Regions from separate parts of the Pseudomonas arsenicoxydans genome, predicted to be linked through region 1. Evidence: riboswitches for the same ligand, from Rfam matches in the RefSeq annotation. Region 1 holds a riboswitch; each other region holds the start of a gene.

Region 1 (9,992 bases):
GCGGCTGCTCTAGGGGTTTCTGCGGGAGTTCTACTGTGAGTCATCAGTGTCCTTGTGCTTTGATCTAAAGCAATTATTTTAACATCCGAGGTTTATCAATATGGCTGGGCAAATAGCCTGTAACAGTTATTGTCCCAGGCTAAGATCAGCCTCAACCATGTCCCACTATGGCTCTGGCACGAGCCGTACGAAGTTTTACTCACGAGGTTCATCCGTCCCCTTCGAGCTGATCGACGTTCAACCGTGTCATGGCTTTTTGGCTATGACCAGCAGCCCTGCCACGATCAGGCCTGCACCGGCGATCATGCGTAACGTGATGACCTCTCGAAGCACCAGACCGGCGAGCAGCATGGCAACGACCACGCTGCCTTTATCGATCAGTGCCACCGTGGCGACATCCCCTACCTTCAGTGCCTTGTAGTAGAAGATCCACGACAAGGCAGTGGTAACGCCAGACAGTCCTAGCCAATACAGATTTCGGCTTGTGATGTTGGCCACTTCCTGTGTCGGAACAGCTCAGGCCGCGAATACGAGTACAAAGGCACACACGAACAGGGTGGGAGCTGTTAGACCAAGCTCAGCTGTAATGCCTGCGAGTCTCATCTTGGCGATCACAGAAGTGAACCCGGCAAAAAAACATTGAGATGAAGGCATAAGCCACCCATTTTTCCATGCGTGTGTTTCCCTGAACATTTGATGTTCCAAGCGACTGAGAGGCCAATCACAAATCACTAGCCCCTCAGTACCTAATCCCGGCTGACGCAGTCAATCTGGCCGAAGAGCTATTTGGGGATATACGCCGCTACCGACTTACGAATCTCTTCCCGCGCCTCTTCCGCGCTCCCCCAACGCCCCATCTTCACCCACTTACCCGGCTCCAGTGCCTTGTAGTTTTCGAAGAAGTGCTGGATCTGTGCGAGGAGTAACGCAGGGAGGTCTGAGCACTCCTTTACGTCGCTGTACATCGAGTTGAGTTTTTCATGAGGCACTGCGATCACCTTGGCATCCGCTCCGGCTTCGTCGGTCATGTACATCACACCAACTGGGCGACTACGAATGACAACGCCTGGCGATACCGGATAAGGGCAAATCACCAGAACGTCCAAGGGGTCGCCATCATCGCTCAACGTATTTGGAATGAACCCGTAGTTGGCCGGGTAGAACATCGGTGTGCTGAGGAAGCGGTCGACGAAGATCTGCCCACTTGGCTTATCCACCTCGTACTTGATCGGCGAGTGGTTTGCAGGAATCTCGATAACGGTAAAAAAGTCATCGGGAATCGCGTTACCAGCTGGAATGTCCGTGTAGCTCATGCTCATATCTCCAAGCTTCTATGAAAGGCTAAGGCCGCTGACGTTTTTGCCTACGGATAAACGTGATTCGATTATTTACGCTGACCAAACCAACAGATTTACCGGCTATAAGACGAATGACTTTCTGATCGCATCCAAGTCAGTCCAAGGTTGCGAAAATTGCGAGCTGACCTCCCCACAGCCAGAGCCGTGGGCGAACGGTTGATTACTCAATGTCTCGGGCTGCTGCGCCGCGCACTTTCTACAAATGACAATGCCGCTCTGGATTCTCCATTTCCTGTTCCAGTCGACTAGCTTCTCGGACGGGGTCATTACGTCTCTCTCGTTTCAATCTGGTTGACAGCAAATCGGTGGCTATCACCGCATAAACGCATCATGTCCTGCATAAATGGCACGGCTTCCCAGATGCTCTTCTATTCGCAGAAACTGATTGTATTTCTCGACCCGCTCCCCCCGGCATGGAGCTCCTGTCTTGAGATGGCCAGTCCCCATGGCGACAGTCAGGTCAGCGATGAAGCTGTCAACCGTATCCCCGCTACGATGAGAAACCATCGCTCCCCAATTTGCCCCGTAGGCCATTTCGATGGCGGCTTTGGTCTCAGTCAGGGTTCCGATTTGATTGGGTTTGATCAGTACGGCATTGGCGACGTTTTCTGCGATTCCTCGCTGAATCCGTTCGACGTTGGTGACAAATAGGTCATCTCCAACCAACTCTATACGGTCACCCAGCGCAGCATTCAATTGCTTCCAGCCCGACCAATCATCTTCCGCGAGTCCATCTTCCAGTACCGCAATTGGGTACTTATCGACCCATGAGGAATAGAGGCTAATCAGCTCTTCGGCATCGACTTTGCGACCTTCCGAGCGTAGATGGTAAAGACCGTTTTCATAAAAACCGCTGGATGCTGGATCGATAGCGATCTCGATCTGAGATCCAGGGGTGTAACCAGCCCTTTCAATTGCCTGAATGATCAGCTCAATGGCGTCTGAGTTTTTCTTGAGTGCCGGCGCAAAGCCGCCCTCATCTCCGACCGCTGTTGAATAGCCGGCGTCCTTAAGCACCTTTTTCAGCTCGTGGTACACCTCAGCGCCCCATCGCAAGGCTTCCTTGAAACTGCCAGCCCCTGTAGGTGCAATCATGAATTCCTGAAAGTCAGGGCCTTGCCAGTTGGCATGAACACCGCCATTGAGAATATTGAACATCGGAACGGGCATTCTTGCTGCCTGGTCACCGCCGAGGTATTGGAACAACGGCACGTTCATGGCAGAAGCCGCTGCCCTTGCAACGGCGAGGCTGACGCCCAAGATAGCGTTTCCTCCAAGCCTGGATTTATCAGATGTTCCATCCAACTTAATCATCAGATGATCTACCTGTTCCTGATCAGTTGCATCCTGGTCTCTCAGAGACTCAAGTATCTCGGTATTCACATTGCTAACGGCCTTCAACACTCCTTTGCCGGAATACCGCTGTGTATCTTCGTCACGCAACTCAACTGCTTCGTGAACGCCTGTAGACGCACCGGATGGAACCGATGCCCGGCCCCGAGCTCCGGACTCCAAGGTGACGTCGACTTCAACGGTAGGGTTACCGCGTGAATCGAGAATTTCACGTGCGTGAATAGCCTGGATTTGCGTTTTCATTGATCTTCTCCAAGGAGCGATTCGGGAACGTCATTAACCATGTGAATACTACCGAGCGCCCACACCGCGACTGCGATCAGAAGGCCGCCAGCGAAGGGTCGTAATGGCGAATAGGAGATAAGTCGTTTAACGAAAGCTCCGAGCTTATGGGTGGCCGTCGCAAATAGCAGGCCCGTAAGGCCAAAGACAATCCCAGCTGCCACCAAAGCCATGACGCTCCACAGCTGCACCGGAACCACTTCGCCAATGACGTAATGCGTATGAACCACTCCCCAGGCTTGCCCAACCTGGTCAGCAACGATTGCCGCAACCACGCAAGGGAAAAGCGCGTCGTAACGCATACGTCCGATGGCCAGCACTTCAAGTCCGAACAAAGCTCCAGCGAGGGGGGTGCCAAAGGCGGACGCAAAACCAGCGCTGATGCCGGCCATGAGAATCACTCGACGATCTTCGCGACGTAGCCGGAAGACATGCGTCAGTTGATCGGCAAGAGCGCCGCCCATTTGCACCGCCGCACCCTCACGTCCCACAGATGCACCGAAGAGGTGGGAAACCACGGTTCCGATCAGCACCATCGGCACCATGCGCAAAGGCACGATCTTCTTAGGATCGTGGATCTCATTGATGATCAGGTTGTTTCCGGCATCAACGGGTTTGCCTATCAAGTGATACGCAAGTCCCACGGCAAAGCCAGCCACTGGCAGGAGCCAGATCACCCAGGGATGGGTTTCTCGCCACTGGGTGGCGTGATCCAAAGAAAGGAGGAATAACGCAGAGGCAGAGCCTGCCAAAAGAGCTACAAGACCTGCAAGCGCAAGCCATTTCGCTATATAGGGCAGTAAGTCGAGTTGTTCCGGTCGTCGAAATTTAGACATTTGGCCAGCCACGAAAAGTAAGTGGGCCTGACCAAAAAAGGATTTTGAGCGCGATCGCCTACAGACCTGGTTTGATCAGGTTTCTGTAGGCATCATCAGCTGCTACGGGCACAGCGGTTGGTTAATGGAGGAATGCCATCTCCAGTCGGTCGATCTTAGCTAGCCGTGGCCAAAATGTAAAATCGTGTTACAGGATCAGCGCCCATTGCAAGGATGCCTGAAGCTTTAGCTTATGAAAGGAGACCGAACTAGGTGGTTTTTTTGCCGACGACGCCCATCTCAATTGGTGTCTTTATGTAAAACACCGAGATTTCCTCAAGCTCCAATCGCTTGAACAACCTTTCGGACTCGTCCTCGGTGATAGCCATGCGAATCTCGGTAGGCTGATCCGCCAGCTCAAAAAAGTGCGAGGAGTGCAGCCGACCAGTGTGCCCAAAACCCTCAATGCCCGTAGACAGGGTCGCACCACGCAACCCCATGTCCTTCGCCAAATCAACAATCCAGTCGCCAAGCATCTTTCCCTGATAACGACGGTTCTGTTGGGTAAAGAAAATCACTAGAAAACCTTTCATTTTCATCTCCTCAGCGCGTGCCGATCATTTGATAGGACAGAAGCCCGGCAGCCGTCATCACTAGCGAACCCACAACGTGTAATGAAACTGAGCCGAGCGCCCAGAGCAGTCTGCCTTCCTGAATCAGGGCAACTGTTTCTGCCGAAAATGTAGAAAAGGTGGTAAGTCCGCCACAGAAACCCGTGATGATCAGTAGACGCCACTCAGGACTCAGAGTGGGGGATGCGGCCAAAAACGCGATAGCTAAGCCGATGATGTAGCCCCCAATCATGTTCGCAACCACAGTGCCAGGGGGGATTGTTGGGAACAGGGCGTTTAGCTTCATGCCCAAGAGCCAGCGCAACCAGGCACCAAGTGACGCGCCAACAGCGATAACTACAAGTGATTTCAGCATGGTGGGCTCACCCCGTCAGACCTAGACCAAACAGGTAGCAGGTAAGCACAACAAGGAAGTGGCGACTGGGGTAGTAGGATCATAATCCTGTCCTAGATTGGGGACAGGAAGCGGATACACCTACGCACCCTGTCGAGGGTTCACGTAGGCATCATCAGCACAAAGGCGGTTAAAGGAGGAATGCCATCTCCTTTTTTCATCCTATAGCACTGACTGTAAGACTTTCAAGGTACAACGAGTTCGTATGGACTGGCTTATTGAGTTTTGACACCGCAATCGAGCGCTATGATGGCGCCCAGATTCGAGGTGTATCTCAACCGAGCCCTAGTCTACGCGGCGCAAATCGCGAGGGAATACCATGACATGACGATTCGCGACCTTTTTTCCGCCCTCGGCTTTCGTAGACGCAGATCCGTTTGCAGTCTTCTTTTCCTCATCGTCATAAATGTCTAATTAAATGCGGAACGCATGTGCATGAACATAAACAGCAAGGGTGACCGTCGACCGTTTTTTATATTCCTCATCTTTTTGCGCCTGGGACTGACTTCATTTGGCGGCCCCATCGCACACTTGGGGTATTTCCGCGATGAGTTCGTCACGCGCCGGCAATGGCTCACTGAGCGTAGCTATGCTGACTTGGTTGCGCTTTGCCAGTTCTTGCCGGGCCCCGCGAGTAGTCAGGTTGGTATGGCGCTGGGACTCTCTCGTTCGGGCTACTCTGGGGCGCTGGCCGCCTGGGCGGGTTTCACGTTGCCCTCGGCCATCCTTCTGATCCTGTTTGCGTTAGGTATTTCCAACTATGGCGATATCATCGCGCCTGGCGTACTGCACGGCCTGAAAGTCGTGGCCGTTGCGGTGGTCGCTCAAGCCGTATGGGGAATGGCACGGAATCTATGCCCAGATGCGTTGCGTATCACGATCATGGCGATTACGACGTGTGTGGTGCTGTTGGTTCCGTCTGCATGGGGGCAGATCGGCTCAATTGCTATAGCTGCTTTTGCCGGCTTGCTTTTATTCAAACCAGCTCGCGCCGCCGAACATGATCCACTGCCCATAAAGGTCGGTTACCGAGCAGGTTTGTTCTGGTTATCACTGTTTTTCGCTTTGCTGGTCGGCTTACCGATAATGAGCCAGATGCTACTCAATCAGACGCTCTCCATGGTAGATGCATTTTATCGCGCCGGGTCTCTGGTATTTGGTGGAGGTCATGTGGTGTTGCCATTGTTGCAGGCAGAAGTAGTGCCCTCAGGCTGGGTCAGCAATGAAACCTTTCTTGCCGGGTATGGTGCGACACAGGCTGTTCCTGGGCCGCTTTTGACGTTCTCTGCATTTCTTGGTGCTTCGATGAGCGCCGAGCCCTCTGGCTGGGTCGGCGGGTTGATTTGTTTGCTAGCCATTTTTCTGCCGTCGTTTCTGTTGATCGTTGGTACCTTACCGTTTTGGGAGCAGCTGCGACGCAGCGTACACATCCAAGCTGCGTTGCTTGGGATCAATGCGTCGGTGGTTGGTTTGCTTCTGGCAGCGCTTTATCAGCCTGTATGGACGAGCGCGATCCTTAAGCCACAGGACTTCGGTTTGGCATTGGTGTGCCTAATCGGTCTGATGTTTTGGAAGCAACCGCCATGGTTAGTGGTGATCGGTGGTGGTGCAGCCGGATGGTTGCTGAGTGTCGTGCTTTGACAGTCTTTGAAATTCCGTAGGGCTTTCTCGTCTACTTGGAATGCCCTTCCATAGCATCCTTACCATGGTCGGAGAGTTGGGCGTCAAACCACTTGTGCAAGGCCGTCACCAAGCTGGCATCCGACGTGTTGTAGATCAGCTCTGCGCCGCCCTCAACATCCTGGTAAACGATAGAGATTTGTCCTGGTTTGGCGGTTTTTAGATCGGCGAGACCTGGCATGTCGTCGCCATGGATGCGGGAAGGGCCTGAGAAGTCGCCATTCAGAAACTGCTTGCGGATCTCTTGCAGGTGCTCGCGAACTAACTTCACTTGGTCGGCGTCAGTGGATTTCTTGACCACAACCTGCTGCATCCCGCCTTCGGCGTTTTTCGTAAAAATGTGGGTCGTTGCTGCTAGGCTAAATGGCATTACCTCTTCGCCGCGTTGGGATACTTCTGCTTCGCGCTGCGCGTCGGCTATCGTCGTCATATGAGCGGCTTGGTTCATTTTAGAGTGATCCATAGTTTGGGCAAAAGCGCTTCCGGCGAAAGCAACGATGACGCCCAAAGTAATAGCGATTTTGCGCATGATTTTTCTCCGAATTGACGTTAAATCGATCCTATGATGTGACGACCGTCCATGGGTATGATCCGAATCATATGAAGAAAGTAAATGACGCATTGGACTGGCCGGCTTTGATCGCCGCCCAACCATCAGTTGCTCTCATCCCAGAGACACTGCGTGTGTCGGCCAAGCAGGTGGATACCGATACTCGCGAGACGCTTTTTCTGATTGGAGATCCGATTCGTCATGTTTATCTTGTGATCTCTGGCGATGCACGCCTGGTTCGACTAGGCCGCAATGGCCTCGAAGTGGTCTTGCAACGCTCATGCGGAGGCTTCATTGCGGAGGCCAGTCTCGACAGCCGCGCTTACCACTGTGACGCTATAGCTACCGAGTCCACCACTTTGCTGCTGTTTCCAGTCGTAGCGTTTCGCGCGGCCTTGGAAGATGTGCCTGCATTTCGCAAAGCCTGGCAGTCAGAACTAACCAAGGAAATCCAAAAGCTACGCGCTCAATGCGAAAGGCTGTGCCTGCATAGCGCGACTGACCGTATCACCCATTACATTGAAACCGAAGGTTCCGACGGCGTCGTGACGCTCAGTCAGTCGCGCAAGTCTTGGGCAAAAGATCTGGGCTTGACTCACGAAGCTCTATATAGGGCGTTGAGACGCATGCAGAACGAAGGTCGTCTTAAAGTCGAAGGCAATCATTTGACTATCAAACCTTGACCTGCGAAGACCAATTGAGGACATGGAGAGCGAGGCAATAGACGGTGATAGTCATCCCCTCTTAATCTGAGCTAGATCAGTTGAAGTCATAACTGAATCGCTACAATGACCCTCTTGCATCGATCCAGGGTTCATTCCGATGACTCATTCGCTCAGTGGCCAGCTAGACGTAGTCATTATCGGTGGGGGCCAGTCAGCCTTGGCGGTAGCGTATTTCCTACGCCGAACTCAACTTTCATTCGTTATCCTCGATGCGGAGGAAGAACCCGGTGGTGCCTGGCGACACGGCTGGAATTCGCTACGTCTATTCTCCCCGGCGACTTGGAGTTCGATCCCTGGCTGGATGATGCCCCCCACGCAAGAGGGTTACCCTTCGCGCAACCATGTGATCGGTTATCTCAACCAGTACGAGCAGCGCTATCAATTTCCTGTCGAGCGCCCGGTTCGGGTCACTTCTGTGGAGCATATGGCGTCTGGTTTACGGGTTCGTTCTGACGACAGGCATTGGGATGCCAGGGTTGTGGTCAGCGCTACAGGCACCTGGAGCAATCCCTACATCCCTCACTACTCAGGTGCCGATTTATTCGCCGGTCGGCAGTTGCACTCCGCGCACTATGTCGACGCCCAACCGTTCGAGGGCAAGAAGGTGTTGGTGGTGGGTGGCGGTAATTCAGGGGCACAGATTTTGGCCGAGGTTTCCAAGGTCGCCGAGACCACCTGGGTGACCCCCGTCGAACCATTGTTTTTACCGGACGAAGTGGATGGGCGGGTACTGTTCGAGCGCGCAACCGAGCGCTGGAAAGCCCAACTGGAGGGGCGCGTCATTGAGCAGCCTGTTGGTGGACTGGGTGACATTGTCATGGTGCCGCCAGTTGTCGAAGCCCGTGAGCGCGACGCCCTCAAGTCTGTACGCCCTTTTGAACGTTTCACTCGCAACGGCTTGATTTGGCTCGACAGTTCCGAATCTGCGGTGGATGTGGTGATTTGGTGCACCGGATTCAGACCAGCCCTACAGCATCTGGATACGCTAGGGGTGATCAATACCGAGGGCCGCGTTGAAGTCGAAGGTACCCACTCGACCCAAGAACCAAGGCTATGGCTGGTAGGCTATGGCGAGTGGACAGGTGCAGCTTCTGCCACCTTGATCGGCGTAACACGCACAGCACGCAGCACAGTCAATGAGATCGCAGCCTTTCTCGCCGAGCAGTCCGTTGCCTAGTGCGTCTACACCTTAGGAGTAGTGGACATGAACGAAATGATTATGCGTTGGCCTGAGCGCAATCCCCGCCTCTTCTTAGCAGTAGCCGCACTGGTTTGGTTTGGTTTGTATGAGGCCCTGATTCCCATTTCGGAGGCTATCGTCGCAACGATTCCGGTTAATCGGGATAGCCATCTTGGAGGCGCCTTACAGTTTTTTTTCTATGACACACCCAAAGTGCTGATGCTTTTGACCGGCATCGTGTTCTTGATGGGCATGCTCAACTCCCACTTCACGCCTGAGCGCACCCGCGCACTGTTGGCGGGGCGAAGCGAGGGGATGGCCAATGTCATGGCGGCGTCACTCGGTGTGTTTACTCCATTTTGCTCCTGCTCAGCCGTTCCTCTATTCATAGGCTTTGTTCAAGCGGGAGTGCCACTAGGGGTGACGTTCTCTTTCCTCATTTCTGCGCCCATGGTGAATGAGGTAGCGCTGACACTACTGCTTGGCCTGTTCGGCTGGAAAGTTGCCTTGCTGTACCTCAGCTTGGGGTTGTTTATTGCGATTGTTGCTGGCTGGGTCATTGGGCGCCTGAAAATGGAGGCCTATTTGGAAGACTGGGTTCGTAATATGCCCAAGATCCAGGCAACCGCTGGAGACACGAGTATGCCGCTGTATGAGCGGATAAATGCCGGGTTCAGCAGCGTGCGTGAAATCGTCGGAAAAGTATGGCCATACATTCTTGCCGGTATTGCCATTGGCGCAGGCATTCACGGGTATGTGCCTGAGGATTTCATGGCCAGTTTCATGGGTAAAGAAGCATGGTGGTCAGTTCCGCTCGCGGTTCTTATAGGCATCCCCATGTATACCAATGCGGCAGGCATTATTCCCATTGTGCAGGCACTGCTCGCAAAGGGCGCGGCACTGGGCACTGTGCTGGCCTTCATGATGAGTGTCATCGCTCTATCCCTTCCTGAGATGGTGATCTTGCGCAAGGTGCTGAAAGTTCGCCTGATAGCCACCTTTATTGGGGTCGTAGCCGTCGGC
Region 2 (9,992 bases), 2.0 Mb from region 1:
GATTGCGTTCCGGCCAGCGCACGATCATTTCATTCATGTCCTCTACTCCTGGGGGGAGGCGCATTAGGTCGCGGACGGATCGCCAAGATAGGTCGCGATCTCATTGGCTGTGCTGCGTGCTGTGCGTGTTACACCGATCAGCGTGGCGGAAGCCGAACCTGTCCACTCGCCATAGCCCACCAGCCATAGTCTTGGCTCTTGGATCGAGTGAGTGCCTTCGACCTCAACACGACCTTCAGTGTCGATCACCCCCCAGCGTATCCAGATGCTGAAGTGCGGGCCTGAATCCGGTACACCAGATCACCACATCCACTACAGATTCAGATCCATCGGCCCACATCACACCATCGCGAGTGAAGCGTTCAAAGGGGCGCACAGATTTGAGGACGTCACGCTCACGGGCTTCCAGAACTGGCGGCACCATGACAATGTCTCCCAGCCCGCCGACTGGCTGGTCAACGACACGCCCCTCTTGCTGGGCTTTCAAGCGCTGAGTGGCGCGCTCGAACAGTACCCGTCCATCCACTTCGTCAGGCAGAAAGACCGGCTCAGTAGGGGTTACCCAAGTGGTCTCGGCGACCTTGGATACTTCTGCCAAAATCTGCGCTCCTGAATTGCCACCACCCACCACCAAAACCTTCTTGCCAACAAAGGCTTGTGCATCAACATAGTTCGCGGAGTGCAATTGCCGACCGGCGAATAACTCGGCATCAGGGTAATGAGGTATATACGGACTGCTCCAGGTGCCGGTGGCGCTGATGACAACCCTGGCATCCCAATACCTGTCGTCAGAACGTACTCGTAAGCCAATTTCAGTACGCTCCACAGCGGTGACCCGAACCGGACGCTCAACAGGAAACTGATAGCGCTCCTCATATTGGTTGAGGTAGTCGATTACATGATTTCGCGTTGGATACCCCTCCTGCGCAGGAGGCATCATCCAGCCAGGGATCGAACTCCAGGTGGACGGGGAGAATAAACGCAGCGAGTTCCAGCCACGCCGCCAGGCACCACCGGGCTCCTCCTCTGCGTCGAGGATAACGAACGAAAGTTGAGTTCGGCGCAGGAAATACGCTACCGCCAAGGCTGACTGACCCCCACCGATAATCACTACATCTCGTTGGTCGCTGGGCGAAGGAGTCATGGGGAAACCCTTGAGTCGATGTTGGGCGGTAGCCAGTATAGCGACCCAAGTTTGAATCCAACTGATCTAGCTCATATGTTGAGAATGCTGATCGACATTGACTGAATGCTTCAATTCAAGCTTGTTATGGCTTGAATCTCCGGCCGCCGCTGCTTTAGGATGAAAGCAGGAGATGGCATTCCTCCTTATAACCGCCTTTGTGCTGATGATGCCTACGTGAACCCTGGACAGGGTGCGTAGGTGCGTCTCCCTGTTCTCCAATTCAGGACAGGATCGTGACTCAAAATCTCATATCAGCTACCACTCGTAATTTGCGCTTATCAGCACCTCCTCGGTTCTATCAGTCCTGGGGAGACATGCGACCATGCTGAAGTCACTTCTCGTCATAGCTATCGGCGCATCCCTTGGTGCCTGGTTGCGCTGGCTCTTGGGCATGACACTGAACGGACTGTTCCCTACGATTCCGCCAGGCACTGTGGTCGCGAACTTGGTCGGAGGCTACATCATTGGGTTAGCTATCGCTTTCTTGGCCGCGTCCCCCACCTTAAGCCCTGAATGGCGCCTGCTGATCATCACGGGTTTCTGTGGGGGGCTCACCACCTTCTCCACGTTTTCAGCCGAAACAGTTGCCCTGATTCAGGAGGGTAGACTTCTGTGGGCGTTCGGCTCAATTTCATTGCACGTTGTAGGCTCGTTAGCGATGACCGCTGCCGGGCTTTTGTCCTATCAAATGATTGGCACGCGTTAAGGAGATGGTAATGAAAGGCTTTCTGGTGATTTTCTTTACTCAACAGAACCGTCGTTATCAGGGAAAGATGCTTGGCGAGTGGATCGTTGATTTGGCTAAAGAAATGGGGCTGCGCGGTGCGACCTTGTCTACGGCCATTGAGGGCTTTGGACACACAGGGCGGCTGCATTCCTCCCACTTTTTTGAGTTGGCAGATCAGCCTACAGAGATTCGTATGGCTATTACCGAGGATGAATCTGAAAGGTTGTTCAAGAGGTTGGAGGTTGAGGACATCTCTGTGTTTTATATAAAAGCTCCTATCGAGTTGGGCACTGTCGGCAAGAAGGCCAGTTAGCCTGAACCCTTCCTATAATCTGGGAGATGCGAATTTGAGCTATGTGGAATCTCGATTGGTAACTCGATCACCTATGAGTTTTTTACCGTTTTTGAAATCCCTCCAAGCCGTTCTCCAATCTAGTGCGAGGCGGTCAGGTGAGCAACCCGCTCAGGTTTGGAAAGACAATGCAGAGGGACGGGGCTGTGCAACACCGGATTCTGGTTTTGCTATGGAGCGTTTTAAGAAAATCTAAAAACCTTGGTAACGGGCGTATTTTGGGCGAATGTCGCAGACGAATGAGGCCTTACGATCCACCCACCAAAACCAGTGTGACTTGCGTAAACGATAGAGAAGGATATTCAGGATGAGCCCCCTCAAAAATGACTCCGACGCTCGGCCTCCTCCAGTAAACGCAACTGACATCGCCGCTGCAACGGTTCTTCAAACGCTTGCAGCGCTGCATGTTAACCCTGATGTAGGTCTCACGCATGCGCAGGTCGAAACGCAGCGCATGGAGCACGGCTACAACGAAGTAGCGGAGACGAAAGGGCATCCGGCTTTGAGATTCCTGCGAAAATTCTGGGGGATCTCGGCTTGGATGCTCGAACTGATCATGATTTTATCCGCTGTACTGGGAAACTATACTGATCTTGCAGTTGTGGGCTTATTACTGGTTGTCAACGCTGTACTGAGTTTCACTCAGGAACAGCGCGCCGCTGGCGTCGTCAAAGCTCTACAAAAACGCTTACAGGTTAATACCCGAGTGCTGCGCGACTCGAAGTGGCAGGTGATTACCGCCCGAGAACTGGTACCAGGTGACATTATCCGCGTACGCTCAGGTGACATCATTCCAGCAGATGTGAAACTCCTCACCGGCGCGATGAGCCTGGATCAATCGGCGCTAACGGGCGAGTCGAAAGAAACTGATAAAGCACCCGGCGAAGTCCTCTCCTCCGGGTCTATCGTCCGTCGTGGGGAAGGCAACGGCGTGGTGATCCTTACGGGGGCACAAACCTATTTCGGCCGAACCACAGAACTCGTGCAGCAGGCGCATCCGAAACTTCATATCGAAGCGGTCGTGACTAAGATCGTGCGCTGGCTGTTTGTCATTGTTGGTGTGCTACTTGGCGTGGTGCTCACGCTATCGCTGATTCGCGGCGTGCCGCTGCTCGAAATGATCCCTCTCCTGCTTGTCCTACTCATGAGCGCGGTACCTGTAGCTCTTCCCGTTATGTTCACCGTCAGCATGGCTTTCGGGTCGAAGGAACTGGCCCAGCGTGGGGTGCTTGTCACTCGGTTGAGTGCTGCGGAAGACGCCGCGACGATGGACGTCCTTTGCGTGGACAAGACAGGCACAATCACAATGAATCAATTGGCGGTCACGGGAGTGACCCCACTAAAACGCTCGACGGAAGCCGACGTTCTGATCGCGGGCGCGCTAGCGTCACAGGAATCCAACCAGGATCCTATAGATCTTGCCTTTCTCGCCGCAGCTAAAACACATCATGCCTTCGACGGCATTGCCGTTGGAACAACCGTATCCTTCGCTCCATTCGATGCGAAAACTCGGCGGACGGAAGCTGTTATTGAGCAGAATGGTCAGCGGGTGCGCGTAATGAAGGGCGCCGTGCGCACCATCGCCGAAGCTTGTGGACTCCTGCCTCTCGAAATCGAGACGTTGGATGCGCGCGTCAGCGAGTCAGCGGCAAAAGGCTTTCGCACGCTAGCGGTAGCTCGCGGCGCCGAGGATGGCGTCCCTGTACTGATTGGACTCGTGGAGTTGTACGATCCTCCGCGACCGGACGCCAGGCAACTTATCTCAACTCTTAATGAGTTGGGAGTCCAGGTCAAGATGCTGACAGGGGACGCGCTCCCGGTGGCACTCCAGATCGGCGAAGGCGTCGGACTCACCCAGATCCGGCGCGTCGCGGATTTAAAGGCCGCGAGCTCACAAACGGGTGCCGGAGACGACCTTTTCGGCGGTGCTGACGGATTTGCCGAAGTGTACCCGGAAGATAAATATATCGTGGTAAAGCATCTTCAAGCCGCAGGGCACGTAACCGGAATGACGGGCGACGGCGTCAACGACGCTCCAGCTCTCCGTCAAGCCGAAGTTGGAATAGCGGTCAGTACCGCTACCGATGTCGCCAAGAGCGCCGCGAGCGTTGTTTTGACCGAGGCGGGGCTGATCAACATCGTCACGTTGGTCGAGCAGGGACGGACGATTTATCAAAGAATCCTTACATGGATCATCAACAAGATCAGCCGTACGATCCTGAAAGCCGCGTTTGTGGCCATCGCGTTCGTTGTAACAGGTAAGTTCGTGGTCTCCGCCTTCGCGATGCTGCTGCTGGTGTTCTTAACGGACTTCGCGAAAGTTTCCCTCTCCACGGACAATGTTAAGCCATCGAAGAGCCCCGAGACCTGGAACATCGGCGGTTTCATCTGCGTGTCGGTGGTTCTTGGCATCGCGATGGTTGCCGAAACGCTTTTTCTATTGTGGGTCTGTTGGGCCCGATTTGATTTGGCAAGCAACAACGACACTCTCTACACGTTCAGCTTTCTCATGCTCCTCTACTTCGCCATTTTTTCAGTCGTGTCCGCACGAGAGCGCAGCTGGTTTTGGGCTAGCCTACCGAGTAAGACCTTCATGTCAGCTTTAATAGCGGACGCCATTGTGGGAACAGTCCTGACGTTCGTAGGAATTAAGGGGCTCGCTCCTTTGCCCGGATGGCAGATGCTCTCAATATTCGGTTATGCACTGTTCTCCTGTCTAATTCTGAACGACACTTTGAAGGTTGCGATGATCAGATGGCGAGTTCCCAATGCAGCTTCAAGGCAACCAGCAATCGTGCCGGCGGCACCAAAAGGCGGAATATGAAAATCAATTCGGAGGATTTTAAAGTTCGGGAAGGCGACGCGGTCAATCTCCGTAAGTGGCCGACTAAGGTGGAACCCTTCTACAAATCAAAACAGCAATATCGCAAGCTTTTGAGAGCGCATGTTGCGCAATTGAGCGCGCAGCAACAGCTTCTTTACGCGTCCAATCGTTATGCCGTTCTGCTAATTTTCCAGGCGATGGACGCGGCGGGAAAAGATGGTGCCATCAAGCATGTGATGTCGGGGGTTAATCCGCAAGGTTGCCAAGTATTCAGCTTCAAGCATCCCAGCGCGGCTGAATTGGAGCACGACTTTCTCTGGCGAACTACACGTAATTTACCGGAGCGCGGGCGCATTGGCATATTCAACCGATCGTATTATGAGGAGGTATTGATAGCCCGTGTCCATCCTGAGATTCTCCGAAGCGAGGGGCTCCCGGATGCTCTTGAAAACAAGAGTACAGTCTGGCGCGACCGATATCGTTCGATCTCCAATTTGGAGCGACACCTCTCAGGCAACGGAACCCGAGTTGTAAAATTCTTTCTTCATCTCTCGAAAGAAGAGCAACGAAAGCGCTTCCTTGATCGCATCGATAAGCCGGAAAAAAACTGGAAATTTAGTGCTGCCGACATCGAGGAGCGCATGTATTGGAAAGACTACATGCAGGCGTACGAAAAATGTCTTAGTGCAACAAGTACGACCGAGACGCCTTGGTATATTGTGCCTGCTGATGACAAGAAAAATGCCCGACTAATCGTCTCTCAGATTTTTTCAGATGTGCTGGATGGACTGAAAATGTCATATCCAAAGACCAGTGAGGAGCGCCATCGCGAACTGTTGAGTATCCGCAAGCAGCTCCTGAAATGTAAGCGTCCGGCGAACTCACCTAGCTAGCGTAGCAAACTTCCTGATTGGCTAAATCCTACGATTTACTGCTGCACTGGCATGGTGCCGCCTGTGTCGTAGCTGCCATGATTCAGGTCGTATTTGGATGCCCACCAATCTTACCGGTCAGTATATTCGGCTCCGTCCCTCTGCCGGAGTGCCTTAAATGGACAATACCCGTGAGCGCTTGATTGACTCAGCGCTGAAGCTGTTTCTGTCACAAGGTATAAACATTACTGGTGTGATGGCCATCGCCGCGATGGCGGGTGTTACCAAGATGACGCTCTACAGCCATTTCCCCTCCAAGGATGCGCTGATAGTGGCTTGCCTTGAGGAGCGTGACCGACGCTGGCGTGAAGAGGTAGCGCGCACCTTGGCTGTGCATCCTGACCCGGTCAGCGGCATGCTAGCGTTCTTTGATTTGTATCAACGCTTTCTTTTGAAAGATAGCGGACGCGGGTGCCTGTTCGTCAACAGTGCGGCTGAATTCCCCCAGTTTAGCCACCCTGTGCATTTGGCCGTGAGCAGGCATAAGCAAGGGATACGCGAAAATCTTACTGCATTGGCCATGCGCGCCGGTATAAGCGACCCGGACGTAGTTGCGGAGGGGCTGTTTATCTTGCTGGAGGGCAGTTTTGTCAGCGGCGCCATGGGCCAGGACGTACGGGTATTCGACACTGCCCGGCACGTAGCTCATTGCTGGATCCAGAAGCTGGGGCAGCAGGAGCAGAGCGCATGACCCTAGGCTTATTAGCGGCCATTGCCGCCACTTTTTCCTGGTCGCTGCTCTACATCTTTCCGGGTTTGGTCGGCGATTACAGCCTTTTTGATCTGGCTGTGGTGAGCTATGCCTTTGCCGGCTTAGGTAGCCTGCTCGTGCTGTTTGTTTACCGTAGCGAATTGCGGCAATTGCGACTGAGCGACTGGGCCTGCACCGCACTGCTGGGCTTCTTAGGATACATCGGTTACTTCTTCCTGATCACCACTGCGGTCTTGGCAGCTGGGCCGGTGATCCCTCCGGTGATGATGGGGTCAGTACCGATCGTGCTAGCGATTGCCGGCAACTTGCGAAGCTCCAGCGTGCCCTGGCGCGCTATTGCCGGGCCACTGTTGGTAGCGGCATTGGGCATAAGTTTGGTCAACCTGAGCGTGTTTGACTTTAGCAGCGCGACGGTGGTGCGCCCTACAACTTCAATACTATCTGGGCTGCTCGCAACGTTGTTGGCGATCGGATTTTGGACTGGTTTTGGCCTATTAAATGAAAGTGCTTTGGCTCAACGTCCAAGCATGTCCCCCATGCTTTGGTCGGCCATGCTGATCTTCATGTGTAGCGTCGAAATGCTGGCCTTCATCCCAGTTGGGCTGTACTTGAAACTGTCCCACTTCGCTAGCCATCCGAGCGGGTTAGCAGGTACTCAGGCGCTAATAGTCTGTGGGTTAATTCAGGGGCTAGGGGCCACGCTTGCAGGTGCCTGGGCATGGTCTATCGCAACTCGACGCCTACCTCTGGCTCTAAGCGGGCAATTGATCGCCAGCGAAACCCTTTACGCGACTGCGATGGGCCTGTTCATCAACCAACGCTGGCCCTCTTCCATGGAAGCGCTTGGGACAGGGTTTCTATTCATCGGGGTGGTGTGGGCTATTCACGCCTTTTATCGCAGGCAAACACGCCTCGAAACGCATGGTGGGATAACTGACCTTAGCCAAAACTAATGCGAATGTGCAGGTATGGGCATTACAGGTGTCCGCTTTGGATTGATTTGGCATCATTGCCCTAAGTGCTGTGGTCGGGTAGGTGTGTTGGGCGGACGGTTACCCTGAAATAATATCTAGCCCGCTCGAACTGGCTCTTCGCAGGAGTAAACAAGCGGATGCGATCATAAGTTTTATATCGTTGGCACGGCCACGTCGGCATGACCCGTATGCGTATCTAGCAGCGTTACACCTTGTCGAGCGGGCCTATGGCGCAAAGCGTCCAGCTTTGTGGGGCAGTACATTTGTATGAACACCATGCTCAGCCCTATAAGCGGATGGCCACTACTGTGCTAGCCGTATGCCATAGGTGAAAGGGCAAAGTTTAATAATGCGTCCCGAGTTAAACGGAGAGCGCACTACGCGATCAATACAGCTAACAAACTCTTACTTTCCGGGCTTGGCCGGTTGCTGCCCCTGCATATAGTTTTGGTGCCACATCATGTGATTCATCATCATCTGTTGCATACCCGTGTACCTGTCCATCATGTACTGGCGTTGACTCTTTTGCTCCGGGGGCAAGTTCGAGTAGTCCTGCCACCCCATCATGTGGCCACCACGCATCATGTGTCCATTCCCCATCATGCCTCCACCACCGCAGCACCCCATCATTCCCGGCCCCCACATACCGTTCATCATGCTCATTCCACTTTGCATCGTATTCCAATGCTCCTGGAGGAGTTTCTGCCGTTGTTGAGGATCTTGGGTTTGCTGAATTTTCTCCATTTGTGCCTGCATCTTCTGGAAGGTTTCTTGCGCCTGAGCCATCTGCTTATCGAACTCGGCAATATTCGGCGTTTGTTGCTGCGTCTGGGTCACTTGAGATTGCTCGGCTGCTAACGCCCAGGTGGGGGAAAGCGAAGCAGCGAGGATGAGCACCGCCAATTTTGAGTTTTTCATTTCGAGCTGCCTTTGTGGGGGGAGTGGCCAGCTGAATCCGCTAAGTCAACCGATTGCGGTGTTTGGGTTCAACCGCACTCGCCCAAAATTATAGACTCCAGAATGACGATCACCTGCTAGCACTCAGCGATTAGCAGATCTGCCCAAAACGACCTTGTCTTATGGCATTGCCAAGGTGCTCCTTCCAAGTCCTCTGTTGGCGCCGGACACTCTCTACTTTTCGAGGGCTGGTAATCATCGACGGCAGAAATTACATTGAGCGACAGAATTACAATTAAGCGAGAAAAACTCGCCAACGCTGACAGGGCTAGCACAATTGAACACATACCAGCGCCGCCGACGCATCCTATTCTGGTTGGGCTCATTCCCGGTGTTAGTAGGCTTTACCATTCTGGTTCTCGCCTTGATTCTGGCTGGCCGAGCATCCCCGATAAGCCCTCAAGAACTCGATGGTGCAAGCTTGAGTCAGCAAGCGAAGTACTCCCCCAAATTGACCCATCAGAAAGCCGCAACAATTCTGGCCGTGTCCCAATAGCGAGCGTCCCCGGTGCTCCAGATGGCGCCATTCAGTATGCCGCTCTCCTGAGAAACTCAATGCACAGGTGTTAATCCACTGAGCTTGATGGCTGTCCTGGCGACCTTTGAACTCAAGTATTTCAACAGCGCTGCGGCCTCCTCTTGCTGTACGCCACCAGTGGTGATGGCGGCTGAGTACATCGTCATTTTCTGCACCTGATCTGGAATAAGCCCTATCACATCGATGCCTTCCATGTGCATCAGTTCACTCAATTGTTGGAAGCCTATCTCCGCTTCGCCACGGGCGACTGATTCTCCGACAGGCTCGGCGGAAATCGTTCGGGTCTTGACCATCAACCGCTCAGAGATGTGCATTTGAGGGAAGAGAATACGTGACAGATATGTTCCACTGGGCGTATCCGATAGAGCCAGGGACTTTGCGTCGAGTAACGTCTTTTTGAAGCTCTTCATATTGCTTATATCGGGTTTTTTCGTGCCTTTGCGGACAGCCATGGCAATGAACGATTTGCCAAGATCGATTCGACTCGTTTTTTGCAGCTGACCCTGATCTATCAGCTTTCGAAGCTCCCAATCCTCCATGATTACGACGTCTGCATTTTCACCGCGCGCCAGCCGATTCGTGATTGCGATTGGGGTAGTGCCGGTAGGTGGGGACTCTTTGATGATTAGGCTGAATCCCGTCGCTTTTTCATAAACGGAGGCTAAGGATTGAATCGCCGCGATGAAGCCTCCAGACACAAATAGAGTAAGCGTCTTGGTGGGGGTGGCATCCTGTGCCTCAATGCCATCTGCCAAGAAAAACAAGCAGGCCAATGCGAGCCTCATTAAGG
Region 3 (9,992 bases), 320 kb from region 1:
GGTACGACAATGAATGGGGTTACGCGAACCGCGCTGTTGAGTTGGCCAAACTGGTCGGTTTGGCCGATTAACAGGGAGAGATCATGAGCGCGTTGTCAGCCCTTTCCCCGCAAGTGCGCCAGTACCTGTTGGTGACCGGCAATTACTGGGCCTTTACCCTCACCGACGGTGCGCTACGCATGTTGGTGGTGTTGCACTTCCATGCGTTGGGCTACAGCCCGTTGCAGATTGCGTTCCTGTTTCTGTTCTACGAAATCTTCGGTGTCATTACCAATCTAGTCGGCGGTTACCTGGGTGCCCGTCTAGGCCTGAATCGCACCATGAACATTGGTTTGGGCTTACAGGTGGCAGCCTTATTGATGCTGACTGTGCCCGCCGCCTGGCTGACCATCCCTTGGGTGATGGGGGCCCAGGCGCTGTCGGGTATTGCCAAAGACCTCAACAAGATGAGCGCGAAAAGCTCCATCAAGCTGCTAGTGCCCGACAACCAGCAAGGCACCCTTTATCAGTGGGTGGCAATTCTCACCGGTTCGAAGAACGCGCTCAAAGGCGTGGGTTTCTTCCTGGGCGGTGCGCTGCTGGCATTGCTAGGCTTTACGGTTGCCGTGCTGGCGATGGCCGCAACGCTGGCGCTGATATGGATAGCCAGCCTGTTCCTGCTGAAGAAAGATCTGGGTAAAGCCAAGGCCAAACCGAAGTTTCGCGACATTCTCTCCAAGAGCCGGGCGATCAATATCCTCTCGGCGGCGCGGATGTTCCTCTTTGGTGCCCGAGACGTGTGGTTCGTGGTGGCGTTGCCGGTCTACCTGAGCACGGTGTTTGGCTGGGACTTCTGGTTGGTTGGCGGCTTCTTGGCGGCCTGGGTCATCGGCTATGGCATCGTGCAGTCGTTGGCCCCGAACATCACCGGAAAGAAGCACGGCCACGTCCCTGATGGGCGGGCTGCCTTCGTTTGGGCAGCATTGCTGGCGGGTCTGCCTGCAGCAATAGCCCTCGGTCTCTCGGCGGGTTGGTCGCCTCACGTTGTGTTGCTGGGTGGGTTAATGGTGTTCGGCGTGCTGTTCGCGGTGAATTCCTCGCTGCACAGCTATCTCATCGTCTCGTATGCCAAAGAAGACGGGGTATCGCTGGATGTGGGTTTCTACTATATGTCCAACGCCTTGGGCCGATTGCTCGGCACCGTGCTGTCCGGCTGGATTTATCAGAGTTACGGATTGGAGGCCTGTTTGTGGGTTTCCTCGGTCTTCGTGCTGCTGGCCGCTCTAATTTCTATCGCCTTACCCAGGCATGCCGAGGCGATATGAAGAAGTTATGCTGAGATAATTGCCTTGCTCTCGAGATCCAGCTTGCAAGTCGCGAGAGGTTAACCGAGGGAGAATCAGTCCCCATTTCCGCTGAAGAAATTTTAGACCTAACAATTCCTAAGGCATATGGCATTGCTCATACCCTAGCCGGAAGGTTTCATAAAATGACTCATTCGCATGATGGTCATGCTGACGTACCCAAGAGATACGACAAGGCTTTCGGTCTTGGTATAGCGCTAAATTTCGGTTTTGTTTTAATCGAAGCGTTCTATGGCTGGAAAATTGACTCACTGGCTCTCTTGGCGGATGCGGGCCATAACCTTAGCGATGTGGGAGGATTGATTCTGGCTTGGGCGGCGTTGGCCGCTACACGCTTACAGCCAAATGATCGGCATACCTTTGGTTGGCGACGGGGCTCGATTCTCGCTAGTTTTATCAATGCGTTTGTTTTGCTGATTGCGATGGGATCGCTTGGATGGGAGGCGTTTCAACGCCTGCAGGCTCCGGTGGCGATAGCTGGTGTAACAGTGATGCTCGTTGCTGGTATCGGTATTTTGGTCAATACCATTACCGCTTGGCTGTTCATTTCTGGAAGCCGAAACGATCTAAATTTGCGCGGAGCTTTCCTTCATATGTCAGCCGATGCTCTGGTATCGGTAGGCGTATTGCTGGCAGGGGCGTTGTATCAATGGAAAGGTTGGAACTGGATTGACCCGGTAATTAGTTTGGTGATTGCCGTTATTATCGTCGTTACTACTTGGTCATTGTTTCGTAAATCCCTACATTTGCTGTTTGACGGCGTTCCCGATCAGGTCAATTTGCCTTCGATACGTCAATATCTCCTGAGTCAGCCAGGCATCATCGATATCCACGATTTGCATGTGTGGGCTATGAGCACGACGGAGGTTGCGCTGACTGCACATTTGGTTATGGCGTCATTGCCGGATAGCGATCAGTTGTTGCGGGATGTAGCTGAAGAATTACGTGAGCACTTCGAGATCACTCATTGCACTCTGCAACTGGAGCGCGATCTAGGCTGTTCGTCAGGTTGTAACGGGCTATAGAAGCTGGGGTGTTATTTACGTTCTACCTGAATGAATGATCTGTCTAATCGTCAACCTGCCGTTTGTGGGCCTGGATACACGGGTGCAAAACCGCCGCCCAATGTACGGAAATTAGTTGTCTGGCCTTGGTATAACCGTGCGGCCACCGACAGTACCTCGCCAGCATAGGTGTAGTTACGAACGTCGAACCTCAGCACTTGGGCCTTAGTTTCATTTGATAGCGTTCGTTGACCAGGCAAGATCAAGGCTTGGGCAACATAATCACCGGCGAGAATCTCCTTCCAGACCCGCTGAGTGAGCTTGTCACCACGGTAGGCAGCCCGGCTGCCAAATCCGGCGCAAGGTTTGAAGAACAGCCCCCGGCGCTCACGCCATAGGCGCTCTGCATTTTCTGCCGTTACTATTTCTGTATGCGGAATGCTGGTCAGTAATAGATCCTGGGTAGTTTGTGGCACCCCCCATGCTTTCAATCGCTGGGCATCGCAGAGTAAGGCCAGATTGCGCTTGTCTGCGTACAAGGAATGGGCTCGCGGATGTGGTGTGAGTAGCGTGGCTCGTTCAAGGTAGGCTTGGCGTAGCGTGGCGTTGCCAACTGCCTCAAGAGAAAAGTCGGTCAACCGGTTGTAGACCATGTCGATGGCCAACTGGTCATGCCAAAGTAAACCATCCCTCAGGTTGAGCTCAGAGGGATCGATGATCACAGCTTCTAGTCCATTACGCTGGAACAGCTGTTGGAACAGCAGAAACTCTGGGTACAGGTACTGTTGCTCGGGCGCCTCATCGACAATGGCGATACTGCGCAACGGTTTATCCAGGCCGTACTGTGACCACTCCTGACGAAACATTGCAATGATTTTGCTTTCAAACGTTTCGGCCCTTGTCGATGGTGGCAGCAGCTGTTCTATCGCCGGGCAGCAGGCGTGCTGCGCTCGTGACAACACGGCATTGAGCATTGCTCCACCAGCATTGGTGTTGATCTCGATCAGGCCGAAATTGTTCTCAGTGACATGAAAGTCATACCCAAAGAACACTCCCTTGACCCCACCCGGGTCATGTCGTGCGATAGTAGGAGAGTGAGCTAGCACTTCCTCTCGGTAAGCCGGGAGTGCAACGACTGATTCGACCGCGCGCACGACCTGCGCCATGCGATCCAAGTGGGCCGGTGCGATGAAGACCGGATGGGCGGCGAATAGATGAGGGCAGCGTTGCTGCACAAGCTCAAACAAACCTGGCTGACCGAGCGTCGACTCCAGAGTCTCGCGCAGGGCATTTTTATCCAGACTGATGCAAAAGCACTGGCTGTTGAGGGTTTCTATAGGCACCCCTGCCAGAGCCGCCGCAGCGGCTGCCGACGAAAGAAACGCCGCGTCATTGTCGGACAAGGGCATAACCAATTTAGGCATCGCCATTTCCCATAGGGCTTTGAGACTTGACGGGCCGAGTCCCTAGCCCGAGCCTGTCATGGTTTGAGGCGGGCACAGTTGGGCCTCTCAACACCGAGTGTGTCTGGACGTCCAGAAGCGGCTTACCTCAAGCACTGAGCCACTGTTCGACCTTGTCACGGGTCGGGATGCCACCTGAGTGAACAACCTTTCCATCAATCACGACACTTGGCGTGGACATTACCCCGTAGCTGACGATCTGTTGCATGTCTTCGATTTTTTCCAGTTTTACGGGGACGCCTTTCGCACTCGCCACCTGTTCGATGATGGCTACTGTCGATTTACATTTTGCACAACCGGAGCCCAGAACCTTGATGTCTTTCATAAAAACCTCGGTAGGTGGATTACAAAGTGAAGTTGAAGACGTAACCAACGATCAGAATGCCGACGGCTACGACCCCAATAAAGGTGGCTATCAGGCGAACTTTCAGCACCTTGCGCAAGATCACCATCTCAGGAAGGGATAGAGCGATGACACTCATCATGAAGGCCAGCACAGTGCCCAATGCCGCGCCCTTTGCGAGCAGTGCCTGCACAATAGGAATGATGCCAGCCGCATTGGTATACATGGGGATGCCTATAAGAACCGCGAGAGGTACCGACCACCATGCTTCTTTGCCCATGAAACTGGCCATGAAATCCTCAGGCACATACCCGTGAATGCCTGCGCCAATGGCTATGCCGGCAAGGATGTAAGGCCATACTTTCCCGACGATTTCACGCACGCTGGTAAACCCGGCATTTATTCGCTCATGCAGCGGCATACTCGTGTCCCCGGCGGTTGCCTGGATCTTGGGCATATTACGAACCCAGTCTTCCAGATGGGCCTCCATTTTCAGGCGCCCGATGACCCAACCAGCAACAATCGCAATAAACAAACCCAGGCTGAGGTATAGCAGCGCAACTTTCCAGCCGAACAGGCCAAGCAGCAGTGTCAGCGCTACCTCATTCACCATGGGCGCAGAAATGAGGAAAGAGAAAGTCACCCCTAGTGGCACCCCGGCTTGAACAAAACCTATAAATAGAGGAACGGCTGAACAGGAACAAAAGGGGGTAAACACACCCAGAGAGGCCGCCATTACATTGGCCATACCCTCGCTTCGCCCCGCCAACAGTGCGCGGGTGCGCTCAGGGGTGAAGTGGGAGTTGAGCATACCCATCAAGAACACGATGCCGGTCAGCAGCATCAGCACTTTGGGCGTGTCGTAGAAAAAAAACTGTAAGGCGCCTCCAAGGTGGCTATTACGATCAACCGGAATCGCTGCGACCAAAGCCTCCGAAATGGGAATCAGGGCCTCATACAAACCAAACCAAATCAGTGCGGCTACTGCTAAGAAGAGGCGGGGATTCCGCTCAGGCCAGCGCACAATCATTTCGCTCATGTCCACTACTCCTATGGTGTAGACGCACTAGGCCTCGGACGGATCGCCAAGAAAGGTTGCGATCTCATTGACTGTGCTGCGTGCTGTGCGTGTTACACCGATCAGCGTGGCGGAAGCCGAACCTGTCCACTCGCCGTAACCGACCAGCCACAGCCTTGGCTCTTCGGTCGAGTGGGTACCTTCGACATCAACGCGGCCCTCGGTGTTGATCACCCCTAGCGTATCCAGATGCTGTAGGGCTGGTCTGAATCCAGTGCACCAAATCACCACGTCCACCGCAGATTCGGAACCGTCGACCCAAATCACGCCGTTGCGAGTGAAACGTTCAAAAGGGCGTACAGACTTGAGGACGTCGCGCTCACGGGCTTCGACAACTGGCGGCACCATGACAATGTCACCCAGTCCACCAACGGGCTGCTCAATGACGCGCCCCTCCAGTTGGGCTTTCCAGCGCTCGGTTGCGCGCTCGAACAGTACCCGCCCATCCACTTCGTCCGGTAAAAACAATGGTTCGACGGGGGTCACCCAGGTGGTCTCGGCGACCTTGGAAACCTCGGCCAAAATCTGTGCCCCTGAATTACCGCCACCCACCACCAACACCTTCTTGCCCTCGAACGGTTGGGCGTCGACATAGTGCGCGGAGTGCAACTGCCGACCGGCGAATAAATCGGCACCTGAGTAGTGAGGGATGTAGGGATTGCTCCAGGTGCCTGTAGCGCTGACCACAACCCTGGCATCCCAATGCCTGTCGTCAGAACGAACCCGTAAACCAGACGCCATATGCTCCACAGAAGTGACCCGAACCGGGCGCTCGACAGGAAATTGGTAGCGCTGCTCGTACTGGTTGAGGTAACCGATCACATGGTTGCGCGAAGGGTAACCCTCTTGCGTGGGGGGCATCATCCAGCCAGGGATCGAACTCCAAGTGGCTGGGGAGAATAGATGTAGCGAATTCCAGCCGTGTCGCCAGGCACCACCGGGTTCTTCCTCCGCATCGAGGATAACGAATGACAATTGAGTTCGGCGTAGGAAATACGCTACCGCCAAGGCTGACTGGCCCCCGCCGATAATGACTACATCTAGCTGGCCACTGATCGAATGAGTCATGGGGAAGCCTTAGGTCGGTGCTGGGCGGTCAGTATAGCGACTCAGGTTTAAATCCAACTGATCTAGCTCATATGTTGGGAATGCTGATCGACATTTATTGAATGCTTCGATTGACGGCATTCAGTTTTGGATTCCCGACCGTATAGCAGCTTGAATGTTTGACCGCCGCTGCTATAGGATAAAAGCAGGAGATGGCATTCCTCCTTTAACCGCCTTTGTGCTGATGATGCCTACGTGAACCCTGGACAGGGTGCGTAGGTGTGTCTCCCTGTCCTCCAATTTAGGACAGGATCGTGACTCAAAACCTCATATCAGCTCCCTCTCTTAGTGCGCGGTTATCCGCACCTCCTCGGCGACATCAGCCCAGAGGAGACATGCAACCATGCTGAAATCACTTCTGGTCATCGCTATAGGCGCATCACTGGGTGCTTGGTTGCGTTGGCTTTTGGGCATGAAGTTAAACGCCCTGTTCCCCACGATTCCTCCAGGCACGGTGGTCGCGAACATGGTTGGGGGTTACATCATCGGTCTGGCCATCGCCTTCTTGGCCGCATCTCCCACCCTTAGTCCAGAGTGGCGTCTCCTGATCATCACGGGTTTCTGCGGCGGACTTACTACCTTTTCCACGTTTTCAGCCGAGACAGTCGTCCTGATTCAGGAAGGCAAACTGCTCTGGGCGTTCGGCTCGATTTCATTGCACGTCGTAGGCTCGTTAGCAATGACCGCTGCCGGGCTTTTGACTTATCAAATGATTGGCACGCGCTGAGGAGATGAAAATGAAAGGTTTTCTCGTGATTTTCTTTACTCAACAGAACCGTCGTTATCAGGGAAAGATGCTTGGCGACTGGATCGTAGATTTAGCCAAAGAAATGGGACTGCGTGGTGCGACCCTTTCTACAGGTATCGAGGGTTTTGGGCACACTGGTCGGCTGCATTCCTCACATTTTTTTGAACTGGCCGATCAGCCCACCGAAATTCGCATGGCTATCACCGAGGATGAATGCGAAAGGTTGTTCAAGCGATTGGAGGTTGAGGAAATCTCCGTGTTTTACATAAAGACCCCAATCGAGATGGGCACCGTTGGCAAAAAGGCCAACTAGCCCGGCCCCACCCTAGACCTTCGGAGATACGAACATGAGCTATGCAGACGTCCCAGCTGGTAACGCAATCCACGATGACTGAATCGCCCCGGATTCTCTAAACACCTTGCAAGCTCATTACGTAACGCTTTTCAAACTCTACCGGTGACAGCTGATTGTTGAAACCATGGCGGCGTTTTGCGTTGTAGAACATCTCGACGTAGTCGAACACATCGCTAGGAGCATCCTGCCGCGTGGTGCAGATTTTTCGCTTGATCCGCTCTCGCTTTAGAAGCTGGAAAAAACTCTCGGCTACTGGCCGGAAACCGCAACGGCGGTAGGCGTTAGGCTGCGAAAAAATGGTACGTGCGAGGTGGCAGCGCCTCTGGGTGCGTAATCGCATGAATTTGACCACCCATTTGCATTCGACACTGACCAGTGTTTTGCATCGGATTTGAACAGACCGCCTAATGGGCACGACCGGCCAAAACCGACCCAGGCTGTGTGAAATCGCTTGCAGTTGTCTACCCTTCTAGTCGTCGAACTGGTATCGGGGACTGTCATGAAACGACTCATTGAAGGTGAGGCCCGCACGGAAGTGACGCGAGTTGCAACCGATGTGTGAATTGCTGGCCATGAGCAGCCGGTTGCCTACGCAACTGACGCACTCGCTCGCCGCTCTGGCAGCGCATGCCGGTGGCGAAGGTCACAATCGTGATGGCTGGGGTGTGGGGTTTTACCGGGGACGCGATGTTGCCCTGTTCAGGGAGCCTACTGCCGCCAGTGACAGCGAGTTGGTAAAACTCTTACAGAACCAAGGGCCCAGCACCAAGTTAATCGTTGCGCATCTGAGGCATGCTACTCAGGGGGCGGTCAACTTGGCCAATACGGGGCCATTTGCCCGTGAACTCAGGGGGCGTATGCGTATATTTGCCCATAATGGAAATCTGCGTGGCCTCGCTCTATCCGCCGAGTTCGACGGTGGCTGTTATCAGGCCATAGGGGAAAGCGATTCCGAACAGGCTTTTTGTGCGTTGCTGGCACGCCTGCAACTGATGGAGATGCAGTACCCGGAACTGCCCTCCCTGCATGAGCGTCTGGCCTTGATTGGCCGTTTTGCTGCTGATTTGCGTCGGCTTGGCCCGGCCAATTTTCTTTATAGCGATGGTGATGCGCTATTCGCTCACGCTGATCGACGTTTCAACGCGCTGAGCGGCAAGGTAGAGGCGCCAGCCCTGTACCACTGGCATTGCCCTGTCCCCCATACCTTGTTGCAGGATGAGGCAAGCGGCGAACAGCGGGTGAGCTTCATCGCAAGCGTGCCGCTCAGCGAAGACGACTGGCGGCCAATGGCGGAAGGCGAAGTGATCGCGCTGCACGACGGTGCAGTCGTCGAGACGTTATTGCTCGGCAAGGGCAAGAACGATTTGTAAAACGTCAGCAAGCGCAGATCAAACGCCGAGGTACAGCCGCAGATTTCCCACGATCACGCGCAGCATGTACACAGCCCCAAGCTATTCGCCCCGCCTTTGCCATTAGCATTTGCCTGAACCTGGGGTTTGTATTGGTCGAGGGGGTCTATGGTTGGCAAGTGAATTCCCTGACCTTGCTAGCAGATGCCAGGCATAACCTCAGTGATGTCGGTTGGCTGATTCTGGCCTGGCTGCACTGGCAGCTACCCGGCTACTACCGACGGCTGTCGGCGCGGCTCGATCCTCGCCAGCTTTATCAATGCCGTAATTTTGCTGGTGGCCATGGGCTCGCTCGGCTGGGAGTCTCTCCAGCGCTTGCAGGCGCCAGTGCCTATACCGCCTACTTTGCTCAATTGAGAACGCCCCATAGGGCCCACACCTATTGCGGCTTGCGGTAGGCATTATTTGCCCTGCACTACTCGAACATGTGCATGGCTTATAGCTTTGTAGACGCGAATCGATCTTAAAAGCGGCCACCAGTCATATAGAAAAATCTGCAGCGGACGCCACATTGCCACCCAGCCAACGATCATCAGACTTTCGCGCGCTATGCTGACTACGGCGCTAGCACTAAGTTGGCCGATGACATCGACTGCGATCAGGCAAAGGGTAACAAAGCCGATGCCGATCAACAGGCTAATGCGGCCCTCTCGAAGGAGGCGTTTCAACTCACTGCGCACGAGACCTGCTTTATGATCAAAGTAGTTGTGGATTGCCTCGACCATGATCGCACTTGGATCGCCTTCTGCTGGCAGGTGCTCAAGGTGGATTGTGATACGAAACAGGCTGTCCGACGGAAACTCTGCTGCCCAGGTCTCGATGAACGCTTCAGCCTCGCGATCAAGATCCTTGTTAAGAAAAGGTGTTGGATCCATCGAGTTAAACAACTGTGCAAGTTCGCTAACCCGGAGTTGAAGGTGATGCTCATGGTGATGTTTTTTTTTCATGGCACTACTCGATTATCATGCATTGGCAGTTTCGATTCGCGCGACTCGCTTGCGCTGCGCCTCTGTCCTTGCAAAGCGCACTGACCGCCGCTGGCATCACCCTCAAATTCCAACTTCAATTTACCCTACAGCCTGCCGGTGAACGACGGCTAGAGAGGACGTGATTGGCGTGCGCGGATTGTCCGAGTAGGACAT

Evidence for each region. Region 1 has a riboswitch for fluoride ahead of crcB (fluoride efflux transporter CrcB). Riboswitches for the same ligand answer to the same signal wherever they lie in the genome.
Region 2: it holds a riboswitch for fluoride, as region 1 does, so the genes downstream of both, crcB (fluoride efflux transporter CrcB) here and crcB (fluoride efflux transporter CrcB) in region 1, are expected to answer to the same signal.
Region 3: it holds a riboswitch for fluoride, as region 1 does, so the genes downstream of both, crcB (fluoride efflux transporter CrcB) here and crcB (fluoride efflux transporter CrcB) in region 1, are expected to answer to the same signal.

Annotation. Positions count from the first base shown of each region.
Region 1 is NZ_LT629705.1:3,177,255-3,187,246, reverse strand. It holds gene nhaA (Na+/H+ antiporter NhaA) at 1-44, opposite strand, end outside; gene BLQ41_RS30880 (EamA family transporter) at 247-498, opposite strand; gene ppa (inorganic diphosphatase) at 783-1,313, opposite strand; gene eno (phosphopyruvate hydratase) at 1,671-2,954, opposite strand; gene BLQ41_RS14870 (chloride channel protein) at 2,951-3,829, opposite strand; fluoride riboswitch at 3,909-3,981, opposite strand; gene BLQ41_RS14865 (DUF190 domain-containing protein) at 4,078-4,401, opposite strand; gene crcB (fluoride efflux transporter CrcB) at 4,412-4,795, opposite strand; fluoride riboswitch at 4,934-4,995, opposite strand; gene chrA (chromate efflux transporter) at 5,270-6,475, shown strand; gene BLQ41_RS14850 (aspartate carbamoyltransferase) at 6,507-7,043, opposite strand; gene BLQ41_RS14845 (Crp/Fnr family transcriptional regulator) at 7,115-7,747, shown strand; gene BLQ41_RS14840 (ArsO family NAD(P)H-dependent flavin-containing monooxygenase) at 7,887-8,966, shown strand; gene BLQ41_RS14835 (permease) at 8,994-9,992, shown strand, end outside.
Region 2 is NZ_LT629705.1:5,202,501-5,212,492, reverse strand. It holds gene BLQ41_RS24275 (permease) at 1-37, opposite strand, end outside; partial or broken gene BLQ41_RS24270 (ArsO family NAD(P)H-dependent flavin-containing monooxygenase) at 64-1,144, opposite strand; fluoride riboswitch at 1,304-1,366, shown strand; gene crcB (fluoride efflux transporter CrcB) at 1,509-1,892, shown strand; gene BLQ41_RS24260 (DUF190 domain-containing protein) at 1,903-2,226, shown strand; gene BLQ41_RS24255 (plasma-membrane proton-efflux P-type ATPase) at 2,573-5,089, shown strand; gene BLQ41_RS24250 (ADP-polyphosphate phosphotransferase) at 5,086-5,982, shown strand; gene BLQ41_RS24245 (TetR/AcrR family transcriptional regulator) at 6,140-6,712, shown strand; gene BLQ41_RS24240 (DMT family transporter) at 6,709-7,686, shown strand; gene BLQ41_RS24235 (hypothetical protein) at 8,113-8,625, opposite strand; gene BLQ41_RS24230 (substrate-binding domain-containing protein) at 9,217-9,992, opposite strand, start outside.
Region 3 is NZ_LT629705.1:3,499,736-3,509,727, forward strand. It holds gene BLQ41_RS16395 (ArsJ-associated glyceraldehyde-3-phosphate dehydrogenase) at 1-71, shown strand, start outside; gene arsJ (organoarsenical effux MFS transporter ArsJ) at 84-1,304, shown strand; gene BLQ41_RS16405 (cation diffusion facilitator family transporter) at 1,469-2,368, shown strand; gene BLQ41_RS16410 (hypothetical protein) at 2,419-3,771, opposite strand; gene BLQ41_RS16415 (thioredoxin family protein) at 3,899-4,135, opposite strand; gene BLQ41_RS16420 (permease) at 4,155-5,192, opposite strand; gene BLQ41_RS16425 (ArsO family NAD(P)H-dependent flavin-containing monooxygenase) at 5,220-6,299, opposite strand; fluoride riboswitch at 6,478-6,539, shown strand; gene crcB (fluoride efflux transporter CrcB) at 6,682-7,065, shown strand; gene BLQ41_RS16435 (DUF190 domain-containing protein) at 7,076-7,399, shown strand; partial or broken gene BLQ41_RS16440 (IS3 family transposase) at 7,497-7,709, opposite strand; gene BLQ41_RS16445 (class II glutamine amidotransferase) at 7,996-8,811, shown strand; gene BLQ41_RS31390 (cation diffusion facilitator family transporter) at 8,970-9,248, shown strand; gene BLQ41_RS16455 (hypothetical protein) at 9,252-9,797, opposite strand.